Regions from separate parts of the Arthrobacter sp. Y3221114 genome, predicted to be linked through region 3. Evidence: predicted binding sites of a transcription regulator. Region 3 holds the regulator's gene; each other region holds the start of a gene.
What was found. Region 3 encodes LexA, which represses DNA repair genes until DNA is damaged. Its sites were predicted from a motif close to TCGAACANNTGTTCGA; they were not measured.

Region 1: the regulator LexA is predicted to act here: its motif matches at 1,339-1,354, upstream of AC5RV3_RS04450 (HNH endonuclease signature motif containing protein).
Region 2: the regulator LexA is predicted to act here: its motif matches at 850-865, upstream of AC5RV3_RS02475 (DUF6504 family protein).
Region 4: the regulator LexA is predicted to act here: its motif matches at 1,514-1,529, upstream of ruvA (Holliday junction branch migration protein RuvA).

What each region holds. Positions count from the first base shown of each region.
Region 1 is NZ_JBNHHW010000002.1:92,403-94,597, reverse strand. It holds gene AC5RV3_RS04460 (ABC transporter ATP-binding protein) at 1-243, opposite strand, end outside; gene AC5RV3_RS04455 (hypothetical protein) at 404-1,036, shown strand; gene AC5RV3_RS04450 (HNH endonuclease signature motif containing protein) at 1,368-2,195, shown strand, end outside.
Region 2 is NZ_JBNHHW010000001.1:533,799-535,993, reverse strand. It holds gene AC5RV3_RS02485 (SOS response-associated peptidase) at 1-180, shown strand, start outside; gene AC5RV3_RS02480 (SRPBCC domain-containing protein) at 320-754, shown strand; gene AC5RV3_RS02475 (DUF6504 family protein) at 960-1,274, shown strand; gene AC5RV3_RS02470 (DNA polymerase III subunit alpha) at 1,373-2,195, shown strand, end outside.
Region 3 is NZ_JBNHHW010000007.1:36,343-38,537, reverse strand. It holds gene AC5RV3_RS14700 (ATP-dependent DNA helicase) at 1-317, shown strand, start outside; gene lexA (transcriptional repressor LexA) at 422-1,171, opposite strand; gene AC5RV3_RS14690 (LysM peptidoglycan-binding domain-containing protein) at 1,470-1,823, shown strand; gene AC5RV3_RS14685 (histidinol-phosphate transaminase) at 1,896-2,195, shown strand, end outside.
Region 4 is NZ_JBNHHW010000001.1:515,719-517,913, forward strand. It holds gene ruvB (Holliday junction branch migration DNA helicase RuvB) at 1-809, opposite strand, end outside; gene ruvA (Holliday junction branch migration protein RuvA) at 811-1,446, opposite strand; gene ruvC (crossover junction endodeoxyribonuclease RuvC) at 1,608-2,168, opposite strand; gene AC5RV3_RS02415 (YebC/PmpR family DNA-binding transcriptional regulator) at 2,195-2,195, opposite strand, start outside.

The DNA.
Region 1 (2,195 bases), on a different contig from region 3:
CAGGTACACCAGGGCGGCCTCGGCCAAACCAAGCACGGCAATGACGACGGCGGGGCCCCAGACTTCCGAGGGGCGGCCGCCGGTATGGATGGTATCCACCAGGCCGCGCAAGACCTGGGGGATGGCCAGCGCCACCAGGCTGGCACCGAGGGCACTGAAGAATCCCAGGATCAGCCGCGGGAGGATGGGCCGGACATAGTGTTTGAGCCGGGCGATCGAGCGCCAGAGGGATAACTCAGTCATGTGGTCGATTCATCGCAGTGGTTCGGAGGCTTCGTGTACCGCAGCAACTATCCTAGCGACCGGTTTGAGGCGCTGGTCACTACCCGGCCCGGCCGGGCCGGCGCGCTGGGAAACCGATGCTTGCTAGTCTGGGCCGAACCATTCACCGACGGGGGAGAGCATGGATCTGACGGACGTGGTGCACGGCTTCGAGCTGGTCCTGTGGATGTCAATGCTCTTTCCGATGCTGCGAGTGGGCGCCTTCCTGCTCTTGGTGCTGCGGAAACCGGCCGGCTGGCTGGTGCTGCTGGTGGAACCGGTTCTGTCCCTGGTTTTGATGGGCGTGGCGGGCGCTTTTAGCCCTGCCGTCCTGGTGCTGCCTGCGGTGGCCGCCTATGGATGGTGGCGGTGGCGCGGGCGGTCAGGGGTCGGAGGGGTTCCGGTCCATCCGGTCCAGCGGCCCGATTGGCTGGCCGCGGCGCTCCTGATGGGGCTGGTCCTGGTCTTCTTCGGTATCGAGGTGCTGCCCATGATGCTGATGTACATGGCCGACCCGGGGGCCATTGCTGAAGCAGTGGTCGTTAGCCTCCTGACCCCGCTGCTGTACCTCGGTCTCGCGCGCGGCGTCATCGAAGCCTGGTGGATCGGCGTCACCCTCTCGCTGATGGGGCTGGCCAGAGGGGCAGCGAACGCAAACCCGCAGGTCCTCTTTGCACTGGACGGCATCGTGTTCACCGTCCTGCTGGGCGTCCTGAGTCTGTACGGCTGGTCCAGGTGGCGCGCGGCGCACGCGGAGACGGCCGCTTCCGCCTAGCAGCGTGCTTCCCTTGGCGTCGGGCGCTCGCGGGCTGCTTCCGCCTGCCTTTGTGTGTTCGCGGCTGCTTACCGCTGTCATTGTGCGTTCGCGGGCTGCTGGCCGCCGTCATGGTGCGTTCGCGGGCTGCTTGCCTTCCATTTGGCAGCGTGGGCGAGCGGGCTGCTGCGGCCGTGATCTGGAGCCCGCCTATACAGATTTCCGGGCCGCTCCCATTGTTTAGGAGCCCGCACGCATTGTTACCCCCATGCACTGCCTCTGGACCGGCACTACTCCTACACAATGGCACCTTTCGATGGCCGTCGAATGTGTGTACGAATAAAATTGTGGTATGGCTCTTGCACCGTTGGACCGCACCGGGGAGATGGGAACATCCTTGGCCCAGGCGTTTGTCCTGCTGCAAGATGTCGCTGACCGCTTCCCCGCAGAGTCTGCATCTTTGTGTACCCGGGATCTGGCCAATACCGTAGCGGCGGTCGAGGACGTTTCGAAGCTGGTGGAGTTCCTGCAGGCCGTCGGCGCCCAGTCCGTGGAACGGGCGGACATCGCCGGCAACGGGGAACACTCCACGGCGCCCGAAACCGGAGCCGAGGCCGAAGCCTGTGCCGGCGCGGTGGGGTCTGGTACTGCCGGGGCCGGCACAGGTGCGGGGGAGTGGGCGGATCCGGCGGCGGCGATCAACGCCGGCGGCGTGGAGGCCGCGAACCCGGACCTGTCCCGATCTAAGCAGGCGCAGCGCCGCCGCAAGACGGAGTTTGCCAACAACGCGGAGTATCTGCGCTCAAGGCTGGGGATCGGCATTGTCGAGGCGCGGCGCAGGCTGCGGGTCGGCAAGGCGATCAGCGCGGCGGCGCGCTTTGACGGGGAACCCGGTGTCCCGGCGCTGCCGGTCTTGGCGGAGGCCATGGCCGGCGGGGAGGTCAGCGGCCGGGCCGCGGCCCTGGTGGTGGATTCCCTGGACCGGGCCCGGCACGCCGGTACCCCGGAGGCGTTGCAGGCGATGGAAGCGGCGCTGGTCCGGCAGGCCGTAGAGGCTGATGCCGATACCCTGGTGATGGTCGCCAGGACGTGGGAAACGGCGGTCGACCAGGACGGTGCCGAGCCGACCGAGGAGGAACTGCGGGCCCGGCAGGGCATGTTCTACCGGGGCCGGCGCCGA
Region 2 (2,195 bases), on a different contig from region 3:
CCGCTGATCGTTCCGCCCGGCCTCGTTGCTGACTGGCTGGATCCGGAAACCACATCCGAAGCCGACGTGCGGCAGCTGCTGGAGGCCATGCCCGAACCGCATCTTGTCCCGCGGCGGGTCAGTTCGAAGGTCAACAACGTGCGCAACAACGGGCCCGACCTCATCGACGAGGCGGCATGAGTGCCGGCCGGCGGTGCGGAAACGAGGTGCGCCCCATGGTTCGCATCCCCGCGGTGATTGTGCGCCGGCCCCGGCTGCTGGAAGCTGGTATGGAGTAGCCGGACCCGCCCCGCCCAAGCGGGGCCCGGGGGAGGATCCAATGCCTGGAAAGTACGTGGCCAGCTCGACGGCAACCATTGCGGCGCCGCCGGACCGTGTCTGGTCGGTGATCACGGACCCCGAAGCCATCAGGGGGTTCATGTTCGGCACGGATGTGCAGACTGATTGGAGCGTCGGCGGGCCCATCCGATGGCGGGGTGAGTGGGAGGGCAAGGCGTACGAGGACAAGGGCCAGGTGCTGGAGTTCGAACCCGGGCGCCGGCTGGTCGTCACGCACTTCAGTCCGCTGTCCGGCCGGGAGGACAAGCCTGAGAACTACCACCGTCTCGTCTGGACGCTGGAGGAAGTTCCGGGCGGGACAGAGTTCACGCTGTCGCAGGACAACAACGACACCGCCGAAGCGGCGGAACACTCCAAGCTGATGTGGGACAAGCTGGTCGGCGACGTGAAATACCTCGCCGAGCACGACGGCTAGGCCCGGCCCCCGGGCCGCCGTACTGCTGCGCGCTTGCCGCCCGTCGGCCGGCGGCCCGATTTTGTCAGTGCCCGAACCTACGCTTTACCTTGGATTCGAACACATATTCGAATAGAATAAGAGGGTCAAGTTCTTCGGCGGGCGTGTTGGCAGGGGCGCTCGCCGGGGATTATGACCCGTTGTCCAGATGAAAGGCGACTGGGACATGGGTGTTTTCAGTGAAGCAGTTGACGTTGTGTGTTCCCCTGCCGGACAGCCGCTCCGGCTGCGCTGGCAGGGCAGGAGCTACCGGATCGTCGCGGAACCGGTGCGTTGGTATGAACGCCGCAAATGGTGGGCTGAGGAACTACGCGCGGAACGGGGCAGGGGCGCAGGGCTGGTGGACCATGAGATCTGGCGGGTGCAGGCGCGGTTGAATGGCCGGTCACAAATCCGCACCCTGGACCTCTCCCATCAGGTGGATACCGGGCGCTGGCGCCTGATCCGCGTCCATGATGCCGTCCGGGAGCTGAGCGCCTGACGGCACCACGGTTCCCCGCCGGCTTATATCCAGCCCCGGTTCCCCGCGGCAGTCCGCCGGATACCCATCCTGTGCCCCAACCGTTGTTTGGAATGTCCATGAGCTTTACCCACCTGCATGTATCCACGGCGTTCAGTGCCCACTACGGTGTCTCCTGGCCGGAGGAACTGGCCGCAGCGGCCGCTTCCTTCGGAGCCGACGCCTTGGCCTGCACCGACCGGGACGGCCTCTACGGGACGGTCAAGCACCTGAAGGCATGCCTGGCCACGGGGATGGATCCGATAGTCGGCGTGGACCTGGCCGTCCAAGACGGCGGCGGCAGGGACACCGGCCGCGTTGTGGTGCTGGCCCACGGCGGGAACCAGGGCAGGGGCTACCATGCGCTCTGCCGCCTGATCTCTGAAGCCCATGCCGGCACGGCTGCCCGCGGGCGTGCCGGCAGCCGCCGGACGCCCGGCGTGACGGTGGATCAACTCGCCCGGCATGCCGGTATTCCGGACGGCGAACCTGCCCTGACGGTGCTGCTCGGCCCTTTTTCCGACGTCGGACAGGCGCTGCGCCGCCGCAGCTACGCCGAAGCCCGCCGGCGGGCCGGACGCTGGCGCAGCGGACTGCCGGCCGGGTCGCTGGCAGTGGAAATCGTCTCCCACCTCAGTGCCCCGGGGGAGAACCTCAGTACCGCCCACGCGGTGCGGATGCTTAACCTGGCCGGGGAGCTGAATCTTCCCGCAGTGCTGACCAACGCCGTGCGCTACTGCGAAGAGGACGGCGCCGCCACTGCCGATGTGCTGGACTCGGCGAGGGCGCTGACAGCCTTGTCCAAGCTGCCGGATCTGCAGCCGAGCGCCCAGGGCTGGTTGAAATCCCCCGACCGGATGCAGGCCCTGGCGCGGGAAATCGTGCAGGCAGCCGGCGGCGGAA
Region 3 (2,195 bases):
TCGTGGTCATCGACCGGATTCCGTTCCCCCGGCCGGACGACCCGCTAACGACTGCCCGAACCCGGTCCGTGGCGCAGGCCGGGGGAAACGGTTTCATGACGGTTTCGGCGACCCACGCGGCCGTGCGGCTGGCGCAGGGGGCAGGCAGGCTGATCCGCGCCTCCAACGACCGGGGAGTAGTGGCCGTGTTGGACTCGCGGCTGGCGACAGCACGATACGGGGGCTTCCTGCGCAGCGCCCTGCCGCCGTTCTGGAGCACCAAGGACGGAGCCATGGCACGTCAGATCCTGGAGAGGCTGGCTGCAGCCGCTGCCTGAACGGGCTGGGGCAGCAGCCACGCCGGAGCGGTCGCCCGCGCAAACCGGGAACGGGCAACGGGCCCTCGGTGACCGGCAGAGGGGTCTGAGGAGCCTGCGGCGGGTCAGAGGGCCCGCATCACCGAGACAACCTTGCCCATGATGGTTGCGTGGTCTCCCAGAATCGGTTCGTACTGGGTGTTCTGCGGCAGCAGCCAGGTGTGACCGTCGCGCTGCCGGAAGGTCTTGACCGTTGCTTCGTCGTCGAGCAGCGCCGCCACGATGTCGCCGTTCTCGGCCGTGTGCTGCTGGCGCACCACGACCCAGTCGCCGTCACAGATAGCCGCATCGATCATCGAATCGCCCGAAACCCTGAGCATGAACAACTCGCCGTGTCCCACCAGTTGGCGCGGCAGGGGCATGACGTCCTCGACCGCCTGGTCAGCCAGGATAGGACCGCCTGCCGCGATCCGTCCCACCAGCGGCACCATCGCCGTGTCGGACGAAGTGGTCAGTTCGGATACTGCAACGCCGCTGGAGCTGCGCAGCTGCTGCGGTTCATCGACCCCGACGATTTCCACGCCGCCGTGCTCGAGGGTCAGCGGAGTCAGGATTTCCATCGCACGGGGACGCTTGGGGTCGCGCCTGATGTAGCCCATCTTCTCGAGTTGCGCCAGCTGGTGCGTGACGCTGGACAGGCTCGCCAAACCGACGGTGTCACCGATTTCGCGCATCGACGGAGGGTATCCGTGGGACATGACGGAGCGCTGGATCGTCTCCAGGATCTTCTTCTGCCGCGGCGTCAGGCTGCGTCCCACCTTGACGGGTCGGCCGCGTCGCCTGGCTCCGGCAGTGGTGGTGCTCTCTTCGGACATATCCGGCCCCGGTCTCCCCGTAGTGGTCCATGCGCCGGCGCTGCGGTAGCGGAACCGCGCATGGGTTGTTGTCTGGCTGTTTTGTCGGTGGCGGCTGGTGCACTGCTCTTACCGCCGCTTGACGCTTACAACGCTAGGCGAGGCGGTGGTGAATTTCAAACACTTGTTCGACTGAGTCTCGACAATATTCGATCACCAGTGCTAAAACTATAGAAGACGCATTCGAAGATACGTTCGAATGCGGTTGCCAAACGATCGAAACCAGCAGAAATAGATCGAAAATCGGAAAGGTGACACCATGTCCGCCCAGCTCGCACCGCAGCCCGCCGGCGTCCGTACCAGCACCAACCTCCGGCTGACCCGCCGAGGCCGCTTGTTGCTGATTGGCCTGCCGCTGATGCTCGCTGCGGCCGCCGCCCTGACCTTGATCGGTTTCTTCACGGCGCCGGCAATGGCCGCCGCCGGGCAGCTGGGACCGGGGCCGGCGGCAACTGTCACGGTCGGCAGCGGCCAGACGCTGTGGGACGTGGCCGTGCAGTCCGCCCCCGACCGCAACCCTCACGATGTCATTTTCGAGATCGCGCAATTGAACGGACTCCAGGGGGACATCGTCCATGCCGGCCAGCAGTTGCTGGTCCCGTCCGCGCGCTGAGGCAGCCGTAATATGAGCTGCTTCGGCCCGCCCGATTCCTGCCCCGGGCGGGCCGAAGCTTAAACTGGACCAGTGAGTGAGCAGTTAGAACGCCTGAACCGCCTGCCGTTGCGGGACAATCTCCGGGGCTTAGAGCCCTATGGTGCGCCCCAGTTGGAGGTTCCCGTCCTCCTGAATGTCAACGAAAACACCCACGGCCTGCCCGACGCAGTCCGTCAGGCCATCGTCTCGGCCGTTAGCGACGCGGCCGCGGGTTTGAACCGGTATCCGGATCGCGAGTTCACGAAGCTGAGAACGGCACTGGCCCGCTACTTGGGGCACGGCCTCACCGCAGCGAACATCTGGGCTGCCAACGGATCGAACGAAGTCCTG
Region 4 (2,195 bases), on a different contig from region 3:
GCCCGGTCCAGCCGGTCCAGTCCCCGTTCGTCGACTTCGTACATATCCAGCGCAGCCGCTGCCGCACGCGCATCGATCTCCTCGATCTTGTGCACGAGGGCCCAGTCCCGCACGCGGCGCAGCAACCGGTTGGCGATGCGGGGAGTGCCGCGGGAGCGTCCGGCAATCTCGGCGAAGCCCGCCGAACTCACCTTGAGGTCCAGCAGCATGGCCGAGCGGCGAAGCACCAGTTCAAGCTCCGCGACGGCGTAGAACTCCAAGTGCCCGGTGAAGCCGAAGCGGTCGCGCAGCGGACCCGGCAGCAGCCCGGCCCGGGTTGTGGCCCCGACGAGGGTGAACGGCGGCAGGTCGAGCGGGATGGCGGTGGCGCCGGCGCCCTTGCCCACCACGATGTCCACCCGGAAGTCCTCCATCGCCATGTAGAGCATTTCCTCCGCCGGCCGCGACATCCGGTGGATCTCATCCAGGAAGAAGATCTCCCCTTCGGTCAGCGACGACAGGATCGCCGCCAGGTCGCCCGCGTGCTGAATCGCCGGTCCCGAGCTGATGCGCAGCGGCGCGTTCATTTCCGCGGCAATGATCATGGCCAGCGTGGTCTTGCCCAGCCCGGGCGGGCCGGACAGCAGGACGTGGTCGGCCGTGCGTTCGCGGATCCGGGAAGCTTCCAGCACCAGCGACAGCTGCTGGCGGACCCTGGCCTGGCCCACGAAATCGTCCAGGTTCTTGGGCCGCAGCGCCGACTCGATCGCGCGTTCTTCGGTTTCCGACGTGTTGGAGACCAGCCGGTTGTTCTCGGAATCCTCTGCCACGCTAGTTCACTCCCGCGGTCCGCCGCGCCGAGCCCGTCCGGGCACCGTCCTGGCCCAGCCTGCGCAGGGTCAGGCGCAGCAAATCGCCCACATTGCCCGCTGCCGCCGCCTCCGGATTTTCCTCCGCGGTGATGTCCACCGCCGCGGCGGCGTCCTTCTCCGACCAGCCCAGGCCCGCCAGTGCCTCCTGCACCTGTCCCTTCCAGCCGCCCGTCTGCCGGGGGGCCTGCTCGCCGGTGGGGATCAGCTTCCCGGCCAGCTCCAGCACGATCCGGCCGGCGAGCTTCGGCCCGATGCCCGGAACCTTGGTGAACGCCTTGCTGTCCCCCTCCGCGGCGGCAACCCTCAGGGCTTCGGGCGAGTGCACCGACAGCGCCGCCAGGCCCAGCCTCGGACCGACCCCGCTGACCGAGATGAGGGTTTCGAAAACTTCCCGTTGCGCCGCGTCCTCGAAGCCGAACAGCGTCATGGCGTCTTCGCGGACAATCATGGTGGTGGCCAGTTCGGCCTCCCGCCCCACGAACAGCGTGCCCAGGGTCTGCGGCGTCGCCTGGACGAGCATGCCGAATCCGTTGACGTCGATCACGGCCGATTGCAATCCCACGTGGGCGACGACGCCGCGCAACGAGCTAATCATGAACTCAACTCCCAATTCCGGCCTGCGGCCCGGAGTCCGCCCGCTAGCAGCACGGCGGGCGGATTGTCCGAACATATCTACGAATAGCTTACGGGGCAGCGCAGACATTACCGGCGACCGCCACACCGCGGCACCGTGTGCCTTCAGCCGCAGGCGACAGGTCAGCGGCGGTTCCGCTTGGCCTTTGCTTCGGCCTCCGCCCAGAGCCTCTGGGCCGCCGTCATCCCGCCGCCGGCAGCCGGTTTCGCTGCCCCGCCGCGCCAGGCATGGGTGATTGCCAACGCCAAGGCGTCAGCGGCGTCGGCCGGTCGCGGCGGGGTGTCCAGCCGAAGGATCCGTGTCACCATCTTGGTCACGGCGGCTTTGTCCGCCTGCCCGTTGCCGGTGACCGCCGCTTTCACTTCGGTAGGGGTGTGCAGCGCGACGGCGATCCCCCGCCGTGCTGCCGCCGCTATGACCACGCCGGACGCCTGGGCGGTGCCCATCACCGTGCTGACATTGGTCTGGCTGAAAACGCGTTCGACGGCGAGCACGTCCGGCGTGTGCGCGTCGAGCCATTCGTCGATGGCGTCGGCGATCTTAAGCAGGCGCAGCTCCAGCGGCATGTCCGGGGTGGTCCCGACCACCCCGACGTCGACCAGCGAGGAGCGGCGGTTCGGTTCAATGTCGACCACACCCAGGCCGCAGCGGGTTAGGCCCGGGTCCACTCCCAGCACGCGCATGGCTGGTGCCGCCGGCCGGACCGGTGT